DNA from 2 places in the Shewanella sp. SM69 genome. Region 2 is predicted to be linked to the other one. Evidence: riboswitches for the same ligand, from Rfam matches in the RefSeq annotation. Region 2 holds a riboswitch; the other holds the start of a gene.
What was found. A riboswitch is a leader RNA that binds a small molecule or an ion and turns the genes downstream of it on or off. The one in region 2 is predicted to bind cyclic di-GMP.

Region 1 (9,345 bases), on a different contig from region 2:
TCAAGCACACAGAACAGTCGACGAAGATAGGCCATCAGATGCTGCAACGCCAGCCAGTGAATTAGCATTTAGGTCTGAGTCGGCCTGTCGTGAGGGACAATCGCAAGATAATTCCAGTGTTATGCTGGGGCTTAAGGCTGCGACTGAGAGATATCAGCGTCAACTTATTCGCCAAGTTTTAGCCGCGAATCAACAAAATTGGGCTGCGTGTGCAAGAATATTGCAAATCGATACAGGTAATTTGCACCGACTTGCAAAACGGTTAGGTTTAAAAGAATAAAATATTGCGTGAAGAAATTTTATTCTGCAGCAAAACCCCTACCTCGATTCTTAGAAGAACAGTGTTGCTACGCCTAAGAGTGCGAACAATACGGCGCAGCCACGGTGTATCCACAACATAGGCAATTTTTCGGCGCTGAAGTGGCCTGCGATCACTACGGGTACGTTAGCAAGCAGCATGCCTAAGGTTGTGCCAGCAACCACCATAGTTAATGAATCGTATTTTGCAGCTAATACCACAGTTGCGATTTGCGTTTTATCCCCCATTTCGGCGATAAAAAACAGGATAAAGGTGGCGAGAAAGGGGCCCATTTTATAGAAACGGCTCTCTTCTGCATCGACTTTATCGGGGATTAACACCCAAAGAGCGATCGCAAAGAATGACGCAGCCACTAAATAACGTGCCAGATCTGGGCTTACCCAGTTAATCGCCCATTGGCCAATCCAAGCTGCGGCAAAATGGTTAAATAATGTCGACAGCAAAATACCTAAAATAATGGCGGTTTTATTTTTAAATCTTGCGGCGAGGATTAGTGCAAGTAATTGAGTTTTATCACCAATTTCGGCGATAGCAACCGTAAAGGTTGAGGCAAGTAGGGCTTCCAAGTGTGATCCTTTAGGGGTGGTTATGACATAAGCACAATAAACCGTCCACCCCTAGGTGCGGTCATTGTGCTCAGGTCTTGCTGGGCAAATCTATGATTTGCTGTGAACACCATGGCATGTTGCCAAGTATGTTGATGTTCACCCTAGATGACGATGGCTCGAAATCCAGTTAGCTACTCCCCCGAAGCGAGGTGGGCATTATACCTAGGTAAGATTTAGTTTCAAGCACGAGTTTATAACAGTAGGTGCTGATAAATGTTTGACGGGTGTCAGAAAAATACCGATCCACATTCTGTAACTTAATGAATATAAATGAATTATTTTTTGACAACGTTGTCTTTTGTTGCTAATTTAGCCAAGTCATTTCTACTTGGTTACATACTGTTAACTCGTAGTGACTCAATGATAACGACTGTATTTGGCAAACTAATTGAAAAGTTAGGACGCAAAGCTTCCGGTCTAAGGTTGTAAATGGATTTTTTAGTGAACTAAGATAGCGGAGTTGCCGCAGAATTCGATTTCTGTGAAAGATAAACGACTGCTGTTTAATGCTGTTGTTTGCCCAAATACCACTTTTATATCTAAGCCTATCATTATGTTTAGGATGATAGGCAATCAATGGAGTGCATTAAAGTGGCAAATCCTACTGTTTTTTCCCCTATTTCTAAATTGAGTTTATTGGCCGCGGCAGTAATGGCGACGAATGCGTTTGTGAGTATCTCTGCGCAGGCGCACGGTTATGTTGTGGCACCTGAATCGCGTTCATATGCCTGTAAAACAGGTAAAAATGCCAATTGTGGCGCGGTGCAATGGGAGCCGCAAAGTGTTGAGGGGCCATCGGGTTTTCCTGAATCAGGTCCTGCTGATGGCAAACTGGCGAGTGCTGGCAATGGTGCTTTTTCACCTTTGGATGAACAAAGTCCGAGCCGTTGGGCAAAGACGGATATTAAAGCGGGCTGGAATAAGTTCAGTTGGCAGTTCACAGCAAACCATGTCACCCGTAATTGGCGTTACTATTTAACTCGCCAAGATTGGAACCCAAACCAAGCTTTGAGCCGAGCGAGCTTTGACTTAGCACCCTTTTGCGTAGTTGATGGTGGTATGGAACAGCCGCCTAAGTTAGTGACCCATGACTGCTACGTGCCAGAAGGTCGCAGTGGTTATCAAGTGATCTTGGCCGTGTGGGAAGTGGGAGATACGACGAATAGTTTCTACAATGCTATCGATGTGAACTTGGGCTCGGGTCCTGTTGTGCCGAGTGAATGGCAAGATGTGGGGGATATCAATCCGTCACTCAATCTAAAAGCAGGCGATAAAGTGATGACCCGGGTGTTTGACGTCAATGGTGAGCAAACGGCTAAGCAAACAGTCATTACCATTAGCGATGCGACTCAAGGTGATAAACAAAATTGGCCTTTCCTATTAGCAAGTGCGATTAATGCTCAGCAGTCCCAGTTAAAAGCGGGACAAAAAAATGCATCGGGTGTGATTGAGCCTGTGTATGGCAAAAACGACATTTTTACAGCGAACAACTCAGGTATTGAGCGTGTCGAAGTAGGATTTGATTTAGCTCCTGCTCCGGGCAACAGCTTAGAAGTCACTTTACTTGCCGACGATTATCAAATTATCGATGGTGCGGCGAAGGTCAGCTTTGATGTGACCAGTAACGCCGAGATGCTAGTGTCAGCGTATTTGTTTAGCCATGATGGCACCGCGGCAGGTTTTGTGAGCCAAACTGTTAACGATACCAGTGCTAGCTTAGTGTTAGACGTCGTTGAGCCTAAAGCTGGGCATTATCATTTGCAGGTAAAAGCTGAGCCTAAACAAGGTGATGTTATTCAGCAGAACTTTGATCTCTTCTTAAAGGATCAAGCTCCTGCACCAGAAGCTGATTTTGTATTCCCAGCAGGCGTGAAAGGTTACGTTGCAGGTACTACAGTGTTACAGCCTAAAAATGGCAAAGTGTATCAATGTAAGCCATTCCCTTATAGCGGCTATTGCGTGCAGTGGTCGGCTTCTGCCACAGGATTTGAGCCAGGTGTTGGCGCTTCTTGGGCTATGGCGTGGACTGAGCTGTAAATTAACTTTTTGAGCTAACCTAGCTTCAAAAAGGTGTGATTGGGCTTAAACATATTTGCTGTGTTTAAGCCCTTTTTGTCTGCATCGGATGGAAAAAGACCGGCTTTATTTTGATTCGAGCCTAATACAAGATTACAGGTATTCTCAACAAAGGTAGCGATTTTGTTGGCTTGTTTATTTTCGTTTATCACAGCGCTATTAAGTTGTTACCGTACCGTTTGCTACCCTTCTTTGTTCACAACTGGCTTGCCCACTGGGTTTGGCTCTGTTAATGTCCCAAACTATCTATTTAATCGATGCTTATATCGGTACATTAATTTGGGCTATCACAATTGAAAGTCATGCCATTTTTCAATAATCGATTTAGTTAGCCTCAATGGCTACTGGGTTGAAACATTCAAAAGCTATTGGGGCCAATTGATCTGCTAGGTCGAGATCTGATTGGATGCTTTAAGTGATGTGTCGCTTATTTCGATTTAAGACGCAAGGCTTTATCGGTTCAAATCTTACTCAAATAAAATAATAATTAATTATTGAACAGGACTATTGTGTGAATTCAAAAATGTTAGGCTCGATCGCCATCGTTGCCGGGACGGCCATTGGCGCAGGTATGTTAGCGTTACCTTTAGCCACTGCGGCTTTAGGTATTATCCCTGCTTTAGTGTTACTCGTCGTTATTTGGGGCGTGTCCGCCTATACCTCATTACTGATGCTCGAAATTAACTTACGCACTGGCGTGGGAGATAACGTGCATGCTATTACGGGTAAGTTACTGGGTAAAAAAGGTCAAATAATTCAAGGTGCTTCTTTCCTGAGTTTATTATTTGCTTTGACCGCGGCTTATCTCACCGGCGGCTCTTCGTTATTAGTGCTTAAAGCGAAGAACATGTTCGATATCGTGCTCGATAATCAAGTCGCAGTGTTGTTATTTACACTGGTGCTCGGTGGCTTTGCGGCGCTAGGTGTTGCTTGGGTCGATAAAGTTTCACGTTTCCTATTTTCGTTAATGATTCTATTGCTCGTGGTGGTGGTATTATTTTTATTGCCCGAAGTCAGTATTGCTAGCATGGCAACTGGTGCGATTGCCGAGTCTATGACCAGCAATTGGATGGCGGCAATTCCCGTGGTGTTTACTTCGTTTGGTTTCCACGTCTGTATCGCCACTTTAGTGCGTTATCTCGATGGCGATGCAGTATCACTGCGTAAAGTGTTGTTAATCGGCTCGACTATCCCACTTGCTTGTTATGTGCTTTGGTTATTGGTGACTTTAGGCACAGTAGGCGGATATGAGGTGAATAGTTTTGAAGGTTCACTACCTTCACTCGTCACGGCATTACAGGATATTGCTCATACGCCTTGGATCAGCAAATGTATTTCATTATTCGCTGACTTAGCCTTAGTGACCTCATTCCTCGGTGTGACCTTAAGTTTATATGACTTTATCGCCGAATTAACTCGCGCCAAAGAAACGTTTGCCGGCCGTATTCAAACTTGGTTACTGACCTTTATTCCGCCTGTTTTGTGTGCCTTGTATTTGCCTGAAGGCTTTGTGGCGGTACTGGGATTTGCAGCCGTACCATTGGTCGTGATGATCATCTTCTTGCCAATTGTTATGGCACTGCGTCAACGTCAGTCGCAGCTCGGTGGTTATCAAGTGTCTGGCGGATCTGTTGCGTTAGTCATTGCTGGTTTGTTAGGTGCAGTGATTGTGGGTGCCCAACTATTTGTTGGGATCTAATTCATTGCAATAGGCGTGGCTTTTTAGCGAACGCTGCTGGGTAACTTTGATTAAATGTATTTGCTTTGTAAGCGAGTTTTTCAGAGTCTGTTATAGAGAGTGTTGCATGTGATAAAGTCAGGCCCCGGCCTGACTTTTTGCTTTTTAGGTTTTAAAGCGAGTGATGCTGGGTTTTAGCACAGTTATTTAAAATTAAAACAACGCTATTAAAACGAGAAAATGGCCCAGCTTGCGCGTGGCTTCATTCACATAAAACGGACTTAACACAATGAAAAAATGGTTACTCACAGTTGCCGTGGCCGCTAGTTTTGGCGCACAGGCTGACGAAGGTATGTGGCAGCCCCATCAACTGCCTGCTATGGCTGATGAGCTGAAAGCAAAAGGCCTTGAAATTGATGCAAAATCGATTTCTAAACTCACCGAATTCCCGATGAATGCCGTGATAAGCCTTGGCGGTTGCACTGCATCATTTGTATCGCCAAAGGGCCTAGTCGTGACTAACCATCACTGTGCCTATGGGGCGATTCAATACAACTCCACTCCTGAGAAAAATCTGCTGCAGGATGGTTTTTTAGCTAAGACCTTCGCCGATGAATTACCTGCGACCCCTGGCTCACGTGTCTATGTGACTGAAGATGTCACTAATGTCACTCAGCGAGTTAAAAACGGGCTTGAAGGTAAAGTGGGCAGCGCCTTCTATCAAGGTGTTGAAAGCCAAGAAAAAGCCTTAGTTGCTGAATGTGAAAAAGAAGATGGTTACCGTTGCCAAGTGTATAGCTTTCACGGTGGTCTCGAATATTATCTGGTTAAACAACTGGAAATCCGTGATGTGCGTTTAGTCTATAACCCAGCCGCGAGCGTGGGTAAATACGGCGGCGACGTAGACAACTGGATGTGGCCACGTCACACAGGCGATTTTTCTTTCTACCGTGCTTATGTATCTAAAGCAGGTAAACCCGCAGAATTTAGTGCTGACAACGTGCCTTATGAGCCAAAAAGTTTCTTAAAAGTATCGGCTAAAGGCGTGAGTGAGGGGGATTTTGTGATGGTGGCAGGCTACCCAGGTCGCACCAACAGATATCGCACAGCCACTGAAGTTCAAAATGAGTTTGAGTGGGCTTATCCCGAAGGCAAAATGCTGCGTGAACGCTTTATAGAGATCATTAAAGAAACCGCGCCAGAGGGCAGTGACGAGCGTATTAAGTACGAGAGTCAAATTGCTGGCCTTGCAAATTACGCGAAAAACTTCACTTCTATGATCGAGTTTTACGGCAAATCAACCATGTTGGCTGACCGTAAAGCCCTCGAAGCTAAGCTTGCGGCGTGGATAGCCAAAGACAGCAGTCGTGAAGCGAAATACGGTAAAACCTTAGCGGAATTAGATGCCTTGATTGCCAAAGGCAAAACGCATCAAGAGCGTGACATGATCTTAAGCTACATAGGCAGTACGACTATGTTGCCGACGGCGCGCAGCTTATATCGCCTCGCGAACGAGAAACAACTGCCAGATATGCAGCGTGAACCGGGCTTCCAAGATCGTGATATGACACGTCTAAAAGCCAGCATGGAGCGTATTGACCGTCGTTATGCGCCAAGCGTTGATAAAGCGGTATTGCTCGACATGCTAAAACGCTACGCCGCACTGCCAGAAGATCAGCGCCTACCCGCATTGGATAAAGCCTTTGGTATCGATAAAAAGTTTAGTGAAGCTAAGCTTTCGAAAACCTTAGATAAAATGTACGCCAAAACTGAGTTAGGTAAGAAAGACGTTCGTCTGGCGTGGATGGATAAATCCGTTGCCGATTTTAAAGCCTCTAAAGATCCTTTCATTCAATTCGCTGTCGCTATGTATGACACCGATATGGCCGAAGAAAAGAAAGAAAAAGAATTAGCGGGTGAACTAATGAAGGTGCGTCCGCAATATATGGATGCCATTATTGCTTACAACCTAGAGCAAGGTAAGCCAGTGTATGCCGATGCTAACTCAAGCTTACGTGTCACGGTTGGTCATGTGAAAGGCTATTCGCCAAAAGACGGTTTAGTGGCCGTGCCATTCACTCGCCTTGAAGGCATAGTGCAAAAGGACACGGGTGTTGACCCATTCGATGCACCGAAGAAAGAGTTAGAGCTGATTAAGCAGAAGCAATATGGTGATTTCTATATGAAATCAATAGATTCTGTACCAGTAAACTTTTTATCAACTTTAGATACTACTGGCGGAAATTCTGGCTCACCGACCTTAAACGGCCGTGCTGAACTCGTCGGCCTATTGTTCGACGGTGTGTATGAAAGTATTATCGGCGGTTGGGCATTTGATAATGAAATTAACCGTTCTATTCATGTCGACAGCCGTTATATGCTGTGGGTCATGAAGTATTTAGATCATGCCGACAATTTATTAGCCGAGATGGAAATCGTTAAGTAATCCATTGCCGCATCAGCAATGGTGCGGCCTATAGTGGCATAGTGAATTTGGATTATCAGCATTCAAGTGCGATTTAGTGCTTTAAGAATGCTGAAATAACAAGACAGCAAAATAGCGATAAACTCACTGGGTTTATCGCTATTTTTGTATTCGGAGGTTGGAAAGCGTTTTGTGTAATTTGGTGGTGAGAAAACCATTTTATATAAATTTTTAATTGGTTGGGTTTGAGCTAATTACGGGGATTCATCGTAACTCGGTTTGCGGCTGGAACATGTTGGTTAGTGCTGGGTAGTCATTTAGTGAGACCTGAAACTTCAGTTATTAGGAGCTTTGTGTTCGCTGATTTCGACTCATACAGGCTTGCCATGGCATTGACTCGTCGACACGCAGCAAGTCCATCCGTGGATGCTCGACTGCCCCGTCCATGGGTCGGACGGTCGTCTCGCAAATCACCATGGTTCACCTTTTTAGCATTAGTGTAACCTGTAGATTAAAAAGATTACATAACATACTTTTGGACAAAAGCCAGTTAGAGTCAGCTCCCCAGAATCTCACTTTCAGATAACTTCTCGTATCCAAAAATGTCAAATTCCACCGCTGTCAGCTGTGCCTGTTGATGTTTCATTTACCCAGAACCATGCGCCTTTCACAATACTATCCAAATTCAATTCCAACTCTGTAGTAACCAGCTTTGCCTGAAACAACGCCGTTATAGCTAATACAACCGTTAGCCACATTGTCACGTTTGTTTTTCTTCGTTCAGTAGCATCAAGTTGTAACAGTTCCATTGTTGTCAGTGCCTTACCTTTAATCCTGCACTCATATTGATTAACCTGTTCAATATCGCCCGATTCCGCCAATGATCTTATAACTAATAGCGTTGCTTGCTTTAGCGTCGGGTATTGAGGGTGCAAGATAGCGTACATCCCATAAATGTTATCCAGAATTCGCATCACATCTAGTGTCTGTGTGTGGTTATTTTCAGACAATTCAATAATCGCACGTAGAACCCTGCTTCTATCAGGTCTCTTATGTTTCTTCTTTGAGTGCAGTAACCTAGGAACAGCGTACCTCCAAAGTGCATACTTGGACTGTATCTTATAGAGCCCTGTTACCTCATGTATCAGAAAATCAAATGGGGATTCATATGTGTGCGTAACCAAGCCATGATAATGATGTATGGTAAAGTTCAGCACTGTCAGATTCTGTAGGTCTAACAACATACTTCTGTCATGGGTTCTCTTGGCTTCATCCCACACTTTTACTTTAAGCTTGTTGCCATTATCAACTACGGCATCAGCAAGGTAGCTCCCATGACTATCGGTCACATAAACACTATAACAATCGATCTCCTTGCCACTGTCTCCGCTACGGGGAATTCGTTCAGGAGTATGTATAGCTAACGCCTTAGTTAGTTCATTTATGAATATTTTATCAAGCCAACTCAGTACCATAGCCAATCATCCATATGCCTTTAATTTCATTTAATAATACGCCTGTTAGTAACTAACACAAAGTAACTCGACTAATCCGTAATTAATACGTCATTTATAAGCCAAATACCTCGATAACATGCTTTGGGGCAATAGCCTTTTAGCTAAAAGAACATTGAAAGGGTTCGTTAGAGTTGGCATTGGTGTACCAGTGACCGTTTGCGACATGGATGGCGCCGTCGAGCCTCTGGGATGCTTATTTTGAAAGAAATAGACGGCGAGTCACTGCGGAAACAATGACAATTCATGCAGCACAATTGACGATACAATTATCTTTCTTTGGGGCATAAGAGAGTTAACAGCAGATGGCTGCTATTGGCAGAAATCAGAAGGTCTAATGTAGATATTACATCCGTAATTATCTTCGGTTTTTTAGTTTACGCTGTAACCAGTGCCATTTTAAGGGCTGTGGTTTCCTGTGGTGTTAGTGGCCGCATTTGCCCTTCTTGTAACTCACCAGATGCTAATTTGCGTAAATTCAGTGTCATTATGGCGACGCGCTCAAGATCGATAACGCGATATCCGAGTGCCTTGGACATCCTACGAATTTGGCGATTTAAGCCCTGTATCAGTACGATTTCAAAGCTGTCCGAACTGAGACGGCGGACTTGGCAGGGCAGGGTTTGTAGGTCTTTATAACGTACTCCACTGGCCATTTGTTCAACAAACTCATCAGTGAATGGCCGGTTGAGGTGCACATGGTAGGTTTTGCTGTGGGCAAAACT
Region 2 (9,345 bases):
TCCTGCCTCACGGGCAATGTTTTGTGCCCAAGCGTTTGCAGAATTCGGATCGGCCAGTAGTTTTACATCCTGCATGCTGGCGAGTGTATCGGCAAGAGATGCCTCGCCCTTAAAGCTTACGCCAGCGCCAACATGCTCCTCAATGCCCTCTGGGAGTTTGCTTAAATCGGTGAAAAGCTGCATATCACCATTGGCGTGGAGCAGGGCACAGCCGAGTACAACGGGCAGGCGCGGTACATCATTGCCGCGAATGTTGAGTAGCCAGCAGAAAGAATCTAAGGCGGCGATTAAGGCAACATCACCACCGGCTTTTTTTACTAATGCACCAATTTCAATGCGTTTTTGCAGGCTGGTTTTACCAGCACTCTCGTTGCTAAACAAAGTGATAGGCGCGTTCGACTGTGCTGGGCGATTCTGCCAATGCAAATCGATGGGGTTTTGTTCAACTGCAACTAATTCGATTTGGGATTTATTTAAGGTTACTTTGGCATTTTCATACCAAGCTAAGGTGTGTAAGCGCGCATCGAAGCCAACGCGAGATCCTGCTGGTAGCGTGTCACATAACCACTCAATTTGTGGTGTATCGGTTAGGCTTTCATAACTGAAAAGTGTGGCATCGACTTGCAAACGAACTTGAACCGTATAGCGGCCATCGGTAAATATTGCGGCTTTATCTTTCAATACGATAGCCATACCCGCCGAACCGGTAAAGTTGGTTGCCCAGTACAAACGTTCGTTATGTGCTGGCACATATTCGCCCAGATATTCGTCGGCACGGGGAATAATAAAAGCATCGAGATTAGCAGATGTTAATTCGTTACGAATAGCACCGAGACGGTTAGCGATTGATTGTGACATAAGGGCTCCAATTGAGACTGGCATGCTATGCGAGTCGGTAGGCGAAGATCGCCTAAGGATGAATGGTTTATACCCAAACAACCTGAAGATGCAGGATTCAGCGGTAATTTAACGCACTTTAGGCAAGGCCATTAATTGCTCCTGCATTAATGGCATTCACGCCATCCATGGCGATTGCGGTTATTTGCAGACCTAGTGGGCTAAGTTAAAAATAACCAACGCAGTATAAAGTGCGTTAAAAAACGCCGGGACGGAGCGTCTAGGGCACTTCACTTCCGTGTTGCATCAATTCAAAAGGTAGCCGACATTCTGTCATTGATACGCCTTGAATTGAAGCACCCTAGGCGCTCTGAAACTCGTATCTTCAGGTAGCTTGGGTATATGTTGATTTGAGTTTTAACCGGCTCGGATTATCGCAAGTCTAGCGCGCTAGATGCAAGGGTAGCGAATAAAGGATTTTGTATACAATCGTGAATTTGTGCAGGTAAGACGCTTGAGGTTATGGAGTTTATTGTTAATTTATTTATGTGATTTTGAGCATGAAAAGTGAATTAAATAAAAGGTTGATCATGTTTTAATTAGGACTTGTTCCTTAAAAATTAGCAACTTAAGTTTTATTCAATCGCTAACATTTGGACCCTATGCTAACATTTGCCATCTCTACTCGGGGTCAGAGTGGGGCACATGTATCAGTGGAGTAAGCGATGCAAATACTAACAATAGATGTGGGCGGTACCAAAGCCCTGTTCGAACTTCATCTCGCGGGACATACAGAACAATATAAAATCCCCACAGGTGAAGGTTTTAAAATTGAAGAGTTAAATAATCAAATCGCGGCGTTTGAACGTGATTATGATTTACAGCATTACCAACTAGCGATTGCCGTACCTGGACTGGTACAAAATAATCGTTTGGTTTCTTGTAAATCTTTACCTGGACTCAATGGATTGAGCTTCGATACAGTCAAAACCCAGGGTGAGCTTAAGTTTATCTGCAACGATATCGATGCGGGTATGCAAGCGACTTGTGATGCGAAATATGCCTGTGAGTTATTGGTCATGTGCGGCACTGGGATCGGTATGTCTATTGCCTTTAATGGACAAGTCTTTACGGGAGCGACGGGCGTGGCGGGGGAGTTGGGGCCTTGTCGCGTGATGACAGAATCTGGCGAGTTTAGTTTAGAGCAACTGGCCAGTGGCGATTCAGTGCGCAGCCGCAAAATCTCCACTCAGGATGATTTATATCGCGCGGGCAGTTATCTCGGCATGGGATTAGCGTGGGCGGTTAATTTATTTAATCCTAATCGAATTTGGCTTGCTGGCGGTATGATGAATAGCGCTCCTTACTACAAAGGCTGCCTCGAAAGCTTAAAGCAAATGGCATTGAGCGCGCCCTTAGCTGAGATGAAAATCAATCGTGTCGATGATATGGAAACCTTGGTTTGCCGCGGTTTATCAGTGATGCTCGCAAGGGACTATCCTCGTGCATAAGGATCATAAATAACCCCGTGCATAAGGATCATAAATGCCCTGCGCATAAGGATCATAAATGCCCTGCGCATAAGGATCATCATGTTGTTCGACAATGGTTTGCGCCATGAATGTTTAGTGATTGAGTTTTAGCTGCATAAGCGACGTAAATTGTGAAATATAAAGCAGGACTTATGATGCCTTTGGCATATCGAGTCCTGTTTTTTTATTCTTAAAGTATTCAGATGATCCTCATTACCCAAAGTAAATATTAGCGATAGTTTAATTTGCATAATTCCTTTCTTATCAGATGCCTAGTTCTATTTACGATTTTAGCCAATAACACAGTTGATAATATTTTGTTGCAATTTTATTGCGCTTACGCTTATGCTGATATTTGCAATGACAACGTTGTCATTGTGTGTAAAAGGCAAACCAGTTGAAAAACTGGGACGCAAAGCCTCCGGTCTAAGGGTTCGTCTGTACCTATGATAGCGGGGATACCACAGGTTTTTCTTCGTGCAGTTGTCAGTCGTTTTGCATGGTTTTAAGAGAGTGCTGTTTCCTGTCTACGCTTTGTTTGCCTTATTGATTCATATAAAAATTCAATAGGGATATCTCATGTTCAAGACTCAAATTTCAACATCAGCCTTGCTAGTGGCATCAGCGCTGGCATCTACCATCAGTGCCAGCGTTTTTGCAGCGGCGCCCGGTAAACCGACTTTAGGTTGGGGCGAAACTAAGTTCGCTATTATTGAAGTGAATCAAGCGGCTACCGCTTACAATCAATTAGTTACGGTGAAAGATGCCGCCGATGTCTCCGTCAGTTGGAACCTTTGGAGTGGCGATGTGGGCAATAAAGCCCAAGTGTTGCTCAACGGCAATGTGGTTTGGGAAGGCCCATCTGGCGCGTCTGGAACCGCTAACTTTAAGGTGAACAAGGGCGGCCGTTATCAGATGCAAGTACAACTGTGTAACAGCGATGGTTGTACAGCGAGTGATGCTAAACAAATCCTCGTGGCTGATACCGACGGCAGCCATTTAGTACCACTCAATGCTCCCCTAAAAGAAAACAACCGTCCCTATGCGAATAAATCAGGCAAAGTGGTGGGAGGTTACTTTGTCGAATGGGGCGTATACGGCCGTAAATTTCCGGTCGATAAGATACCTGCGCAAAACTTAACCCATATTTTATATGGCTTTACCCCAATTTGTGGTGGTAATGGCATCAATGATAGCTTGAAAGAAATCGAAGGCAGTTTCGAAGCGTTGCAACGTGCCTGTAGTGGTCGTGGTGATTTTAAAGTTGCGATTCACGATCCTTGGGCAGCGATTCAAATACCGCAGGCGGGAGTGAGTGAGCATTCAGATCCTTACAAAGGTAACTTCGGTCAATTGATGGCACTTAAGCAAGCACATCCAGATTTGAAGATTTTACCTTCGGTCGGTGGTTGGACCCTCTCGGATCCCTTCTTTTTCTTCGGTGATAAAACCAAGCGCGATATCTTTGTCGCTTCGGTGAAAGAGTTTCTACAGACATGGAAATTCTTCGATGGCGTGGATATCGACTGGGAATTTCCAGGGGGAAATGGCGCTAACCCAAATTTAGGTAATGCCAATGACGGTGAAACCTATGTGACTCTGATGCGTGAACTGCGGGCTATGCTTGATGAACTAAGCGCCGAAACGGGTCGTACCTATGAGCTGACCTCAGCTATTAGCGCTGGTGACGATAAAATTCAAAAAGTCGATTATCAGGCTGCTCAGCAGTACATGGATTACATCTTCTTGATGAGTTACGACTTTAATGGTGGTTGGACTAATACTGAACTCGGCCATCAAACCAATCTGTATGAAGCGAGTTGGGATCCCAATACCCGTTACACCACAGCTAATGGCGTTAATGCGCTGTTAGGCCAAGGTGTGACCCCAGGGAAAATTGTGGTCGGTGCCGCTATGTATGGCCGCGGTTGGACAGGTGTCAATGGCTACAGTGGTAATAATCCTTTCACGGGGACGGCAACGGGCAAAGTAAAAGGTACTTGGGAAGCTGGTGTGGTGGATTATCGTCAGATAGCGAACGATTACATGGGAAGTGGTTGGACTTACAGTTACGACGAAACAGCTGAGGCGCCATCTTTGTTCAAGGCATCTACTGGCGATTTAATCACTTTCGATGATGCTCGTTCAGTTAAAGCCAAGGGGCAATATGTGCTTTCTAATCAACTTGGTGGGCTTTTTGCGTGGGAACTTGATGCCGATAATGGTGACATTCTGAATGCCATGCACGAAGGTTTAGGTCATGGTGAAGGCACCACTCCGCCAGTGAATAAAGCGCCCATTGCCAATGCGGACGCGGATGTGAATGTCACCGGTCCCGCCGATGTGACGCTCAATGGTAGCGGTTCGCGCGATCCTGAAAACGCTGCTTTAAGCTATCTCTGGACTCAAGTCTCTGGGCCAAGTGTTGCCATCGCGAATGCGGATATGGCGAATGCGGCGATTCAATTGGCTGCAACGCAAACTGATGTTGCCTATAGTTTTAGTCTCAAAGTGACTGATCCAGAAGGGCTATCAGCCACAGATTCAGTGACAGTGACTAACAAGGCTGATACTCCGAACCAAGCACCTGTGGTGAGTGTGGCAGCCACTGCGACAGTTGAAGCGGGTAAAACCGTCAGTATAGTAGCGAGTGCCTCCGATGCAGATGGTGATGCCTTAACCTACGCTTGGACTGTGCCCGCAGGTGTGTCGGCAATCGGACAAAATAGTGCCACGTTAGTGGTTACTGGCCCCAATGTTACCGAAGCGACCCGCTATGGTTTGAGTGTGCTGGTTTCCGATGGTGCCTTAGATGCGAGCGCATCGACTAATCTGACCGTGACGCCAAAAGTGGTCGGCGGTGGATGCGATGCAACCGATCCCAATGCCGGTAACTATCCTGCTTGGCAAACCAGTGTGGTATACAACACGGGTAATACTGTGAGTCATAGTCAGTTGGTATGGAAAGCAAAGTATTGGACTCAGGGCAATACGCCATCTCGCACCGCAGACCAATGGCTGCTACTCAGCCAAGTTGATCTCGGTTGGGATGCGGGTGTGGTGTATAACGGCGGTCAAACTACTCGCTATAACGGTCGTGTTTGGAAGGCGAGTTACTGGACTAAAGGTGATGTACCGGGTGTTGCAGCAGTATGGGTTGATATTGGCGCGGCAACCTGCCAGTAATTATCCAAAATTTTGATATTATTGGTTAAAAAATAAAGCCCTGCGAGGATTCCTGTCTCTTCTACACAAATCCCTCGGTTTGCCCCGGGGGATTTTTTTGAACCATTTTTAATTAACCTGATCTGATCCTGACCTTTTGTTTCAGATACCACATGCCATGTTTTTAAGTGAACCATCACTCTGGGCACAGAGCATTTTTCAGCGCGCAAAATTAGGGGATGTACGAAGGACCAAACGGCTTGTACAGTTGGCGGCTCAACTTGCAGCTCATACAGGACAATCTATCGTGCAATCTCTTTCATCCAGTGCAGACATTGAAGCCGCTTATCGCTTTGTCCGTAACGAGCATATCAGTCCGGCAGCGATTGCTGAGGCAGGTTTTGCTGCCACAGTGCAAGCCTGCGAACCATTTGACTGCCTACTGGCGCTGGAAGACACCACGTCGTTGGAGTTCACCCACCCAAGTGTCGTGGAAGAACTTGGACATACCACGTCCCACAAACATTCCAGCGGGCTGGAAGCGCACACGGTTTTATTGTTTGCACCCAAGGCGCAGCAGGTCGTTGGACTGATTGAGCAGCATCGCTGGGCACGCGACCGCGAAGCCTATGGCCAGAAAAAACAACGTGCCAAACGTGATTATGAACAGAAAGAAAGTTACAAATGGCAACGGGCTTCAGCAGCGATGGCGACTCGCTTGGGACCACAGATGCAGAAGGTGATTTCGGTTTGTGACCGTGAAGCCGATATCATCGAATACCTGCGCTTTAAAACCGACACACAACAACGGTTTATTGTGCGCTCGATGCAAAGCCGCTGTATTGAAGAAGACCAGCACAAACTCTATGCGTTTAGTGAGACGCTGCAAAGTGCCGGTGAGCGGATGGTACAGGTGCAACAAAAAGGCGGTCGCAAAGCCAGAGTTGCGCACTGTGATATCCGCTTTGCGCCCATTACCGTGAAGGTTCCGGCGAATAAAACGGGCCAGTCTGTGCCGCTGTTTTATGTGGGTTGTCAGGAGAAAGACAGCGCAGATGGCCTCTGTTGGCACCTGCTGACGACTGAGGTAGTCACAACAGCAGAGCAAGCGCAACAAATTCTTGATTACTACGAGCGCCGCTGGCTGATTGAAGACTTCCATAAATCCTGGAAAACGGGCGGTACGCAGGTGGAAGACTTACGGCTGCAAAGCAAAGATAATCTGGAGCGGATGATTGTGATTCTGGCATTTATCGCCACACGTATCCAGCAACTGCGTTGTTACGCAGGCCAAGCTGAACAAGCGAAAAAACGGCCTTGCGATAGCCTGTTAAGCCCATTGGCCTGGAAGTTGTTATGGCTAAAGACGGAAAAAAGCCAACCGCCCGAACAAGTCCCCAGTGTGCATTGGGCTTATCTAAGATTAGGAAAACTCGCGGGCTGGAATGACAGCAAACGAAGCGGAATTGTAGGCTGGGAAAGGTTATGGCAAGGATGGTTTAAACTGCAAACCATCCTTGAAGGTTACCAGCTAGCCTTGTCTCTTGAGCAAAAGATGTGATCAAGAGACAGGCGAGGATTCAGGGCTTTTTTCTTTATTAAGCGTTAGGTTTTTTTATGAATACAACCGAATGCGTTAAGACAGACTCATTAAAGACTGATTTAATCAATCTTAAGCAGTTCCACATCAAAAATTAACACAGAACCACCACCAATCTTGCCCGTGCTACGGTTACCGTAGGCGAGTTCACTGGGAATAAAAAACCGCATTTTATCGCCAACAACCATAAGCTGTACGCCCTCAGTCCAACCTTTAATCACCCGATTAAGCGGAAATGCGATGGGTTCGCCGCGATCAACCGAACTGTCAAACACAGTACCGTCAATCAAAGTGCCATGATAATGGACTGTCACTGTATCGCTGGCTTTAGGATGAACTGTGCCATCGCCCTGAGTTAATACTTGATATTGCAAACCTGAAGCTGTGGTAATCACACCTTCTTTGGTTTTGTTTTGTGTTAAAAACTCATTGCCTAAACGGATATTTTCTTGGGCGGCTTTTTGGCCGTTCATCGAGGTAAAGAAGTAAAAAATCACCCCAGCAATCACCACAACGGCAAGTAACATTTTCATATAAAGAGCACCTTAGTTAATTTTTGCCATATTATCAGTTTTTTAGCATCAGATGCTATCGGCACTCGCGTGTGCGTTGAGCTGGATATCTGGTGCTACCAGTTCAAACCGTTAAAAATTCCCTCAAGACTTTATCCTGCTTTAGAGATCGCTTAATCTGTTGGCTTAAGACTCAATAAAAATTCAATAAAAACAAATAAGAACTAAAATTCAGATAATAAACAAGGAAAGTCTATGTTAAACAAAGCGGCAAAACCTCTGGTCAAACTCGTCGACCGATATCTACCCGATCCCTATATTTTCGTGCTTTTACTTACCTTAGTCGTATTAATTGCTGCTGTGGTCGCCGAACATAAAACCCCGCTGGAAGTCATCAATTATTGGGGCGATGGCTTTTGGACGCTGTTAAGTTTTTCGATGCAGATGCTGTTAGTGCTGGTGGCAGGATTTATGTTGGCAAGCTCGCCGCCGATTAAAAAGCTGCTCGATGCCATTGCTGGATTGGCTAAGTCGGCACCACAAGCCATTATTTTAGTGACTTTGGTGTCACTGGCCGCCAGTTGGATTAACTGGGGTTTTGGGCTAGTGGTGGGCGCGTTATTTGCCAAAGCCTTAGCTCGCAAAGTGAAAGTGGATTATCGACTGCTGGTCGCCAGCGCCTATTCCGGCTTTGTGGTTTGGCATGGTGGGCTTGCGGGTTCGATCCCATTAACCATAGCGACGGTGGGGCATTTCTCTGAATCGCAAATCGGTATCATCCCCACCAGTGACACCATTTTCGCGAGTTATAATTTATTGTTAGTGGCAATTCTGTTTGTGGTCATGCCCTTAGTAAATCGCTTTATGTTGCCAGAAGAAAAAGACAGTGTTTATGTCGACCCAAGCGCCCTTGATGACAAAGGCGCTGAACTTGATGCTTTGGCGTTAGAGCTTAACTCTGCAAATGTGAGTGATCGTCAGCCTGAAAGCCGTCCTGCGGATAAGTTAGAAAATAGCCGTTTACTCGGCTGGAGTGTAGGTGGCGCTGGGCTTGTATATTTAGGTTATTACTTTTGGGTGCAGGGCGGCAGCTTAAATCTCAATTTAGTGAATTTCTTATTTCTGTTCCTCGCCATACTGTTACATCAAACACCACGCAGTTTATTAACCAGCTTGAATGAGGCCATTAAGGGCGGCGCAGGGATTGTTATCCAATTTCCCTTTTATGCGGGCATTATGGCTGTGATGGTGCAATCGGGTTTAGCCCAAAGTATTTCGGAAGGTTTTGTGGCCATCGCTAGCGCCGAGAGCCTGCCATTTTGGAGCTTTATCAGTGCAGGAATTGTGAATATTTTTGTGCCATCGGGAGGTGGCCAATGGGCCGTGCAGGCACCGATTATGTTACCCGCCGCACAGGCTTTAGGTGCAGATGTCGCTCGGGTCGCAATGGCCGTTGCTTGGGGAGATGCGTGGACTAATTTGATTCAACCTTTCTGGGCACTGCCTGTGCTGGCGATTGCAGGCTTAAAAGCACGGGATATTATGGGTTTTTGTTTAATGCAATTGATGATCACTGGCGTGATTATCAGTATCGCGTTGAGCTGGTTCTAAAGGCAAGGTGACAGCCAATTTTGCATTTTAGAGTAAAGTGTAGGGCAATTTAAAATTGCCCTTTTTTATTGGCGATGAATGATTAAAA

Region 1: another riboswitch for cyclic di-GMP. It lies ahead of gbpA (N-acetylglucosamine-binding protein GbpA); the one in region 2 lies ahead of L5M37_RS07030 (glycosyl hydrolase family 18 protein).

What each region holds. Positions count from the first base shown of each region.
Region 1 is NZ_JAKKRV010000006.1:138,937-148,281, forward strand. Features, by position in the region: gene norR (nitric oxide reductase transcriptional regulator NorR) at 1-280, shown strand, start outside; gene L5M37_RS10445 (TMEM165/GDT1 family protein) at 331-885, opposite strand; cyclic di-GMP riboswitch class I at 1,296-1,395, shown strand; gene gbpA (N-acetylglucosamine-binding protein GbpA) at 1,519-2,964, shown strand; gene L5M37_RS10455 (aromatic amino acid transport family protein) at 3,527-4,702, shown strand; gene L5M37_RS10460 (S46 family peptidase) at 4,971-7,127, shown strand; gene L5M37_RS10465 (hypothetical protein) at 7,712-8,581, opposite strand; gene L5M37_RS10470 (23S rRNA pseudouridine(2604) synthase RluF) at 8,998-9,345, opposite strand, start outside.
Region 2 is NZ_JAKKRV010000003.1:255,382-264,726, forward strand. Features, by position in the region: gene L5M37_RS07020 (aminopeptidase P family protein) at 1-858, opposite strand, end outside; gene L5M37_RS07025 (ROK family protein) at 1,563-2,348, shown strand; cyclic di-GMP riboswitch class I at 2,747-2,835, shown strand; gene L5M37_RS07030 (glycosyl hydrolase family 18 protein) at 2,949-5,555, shown strand; gene L5M37_RS07035 (IS4 family transposase) at 5,713-7,095, shown strand; gene L5M37_RS07040 (FKBP-type peptidyl-prolyl cis-trans isomerase) at 7,197-7,667, opposite strand; gene L5M37_RS07045 (short-chain fatty acid transporter) at 7,902-9,257, shown strand; gene L5M37_RS07050 (HPP family protein) at 9,340-9,345, opposite strand, start outside.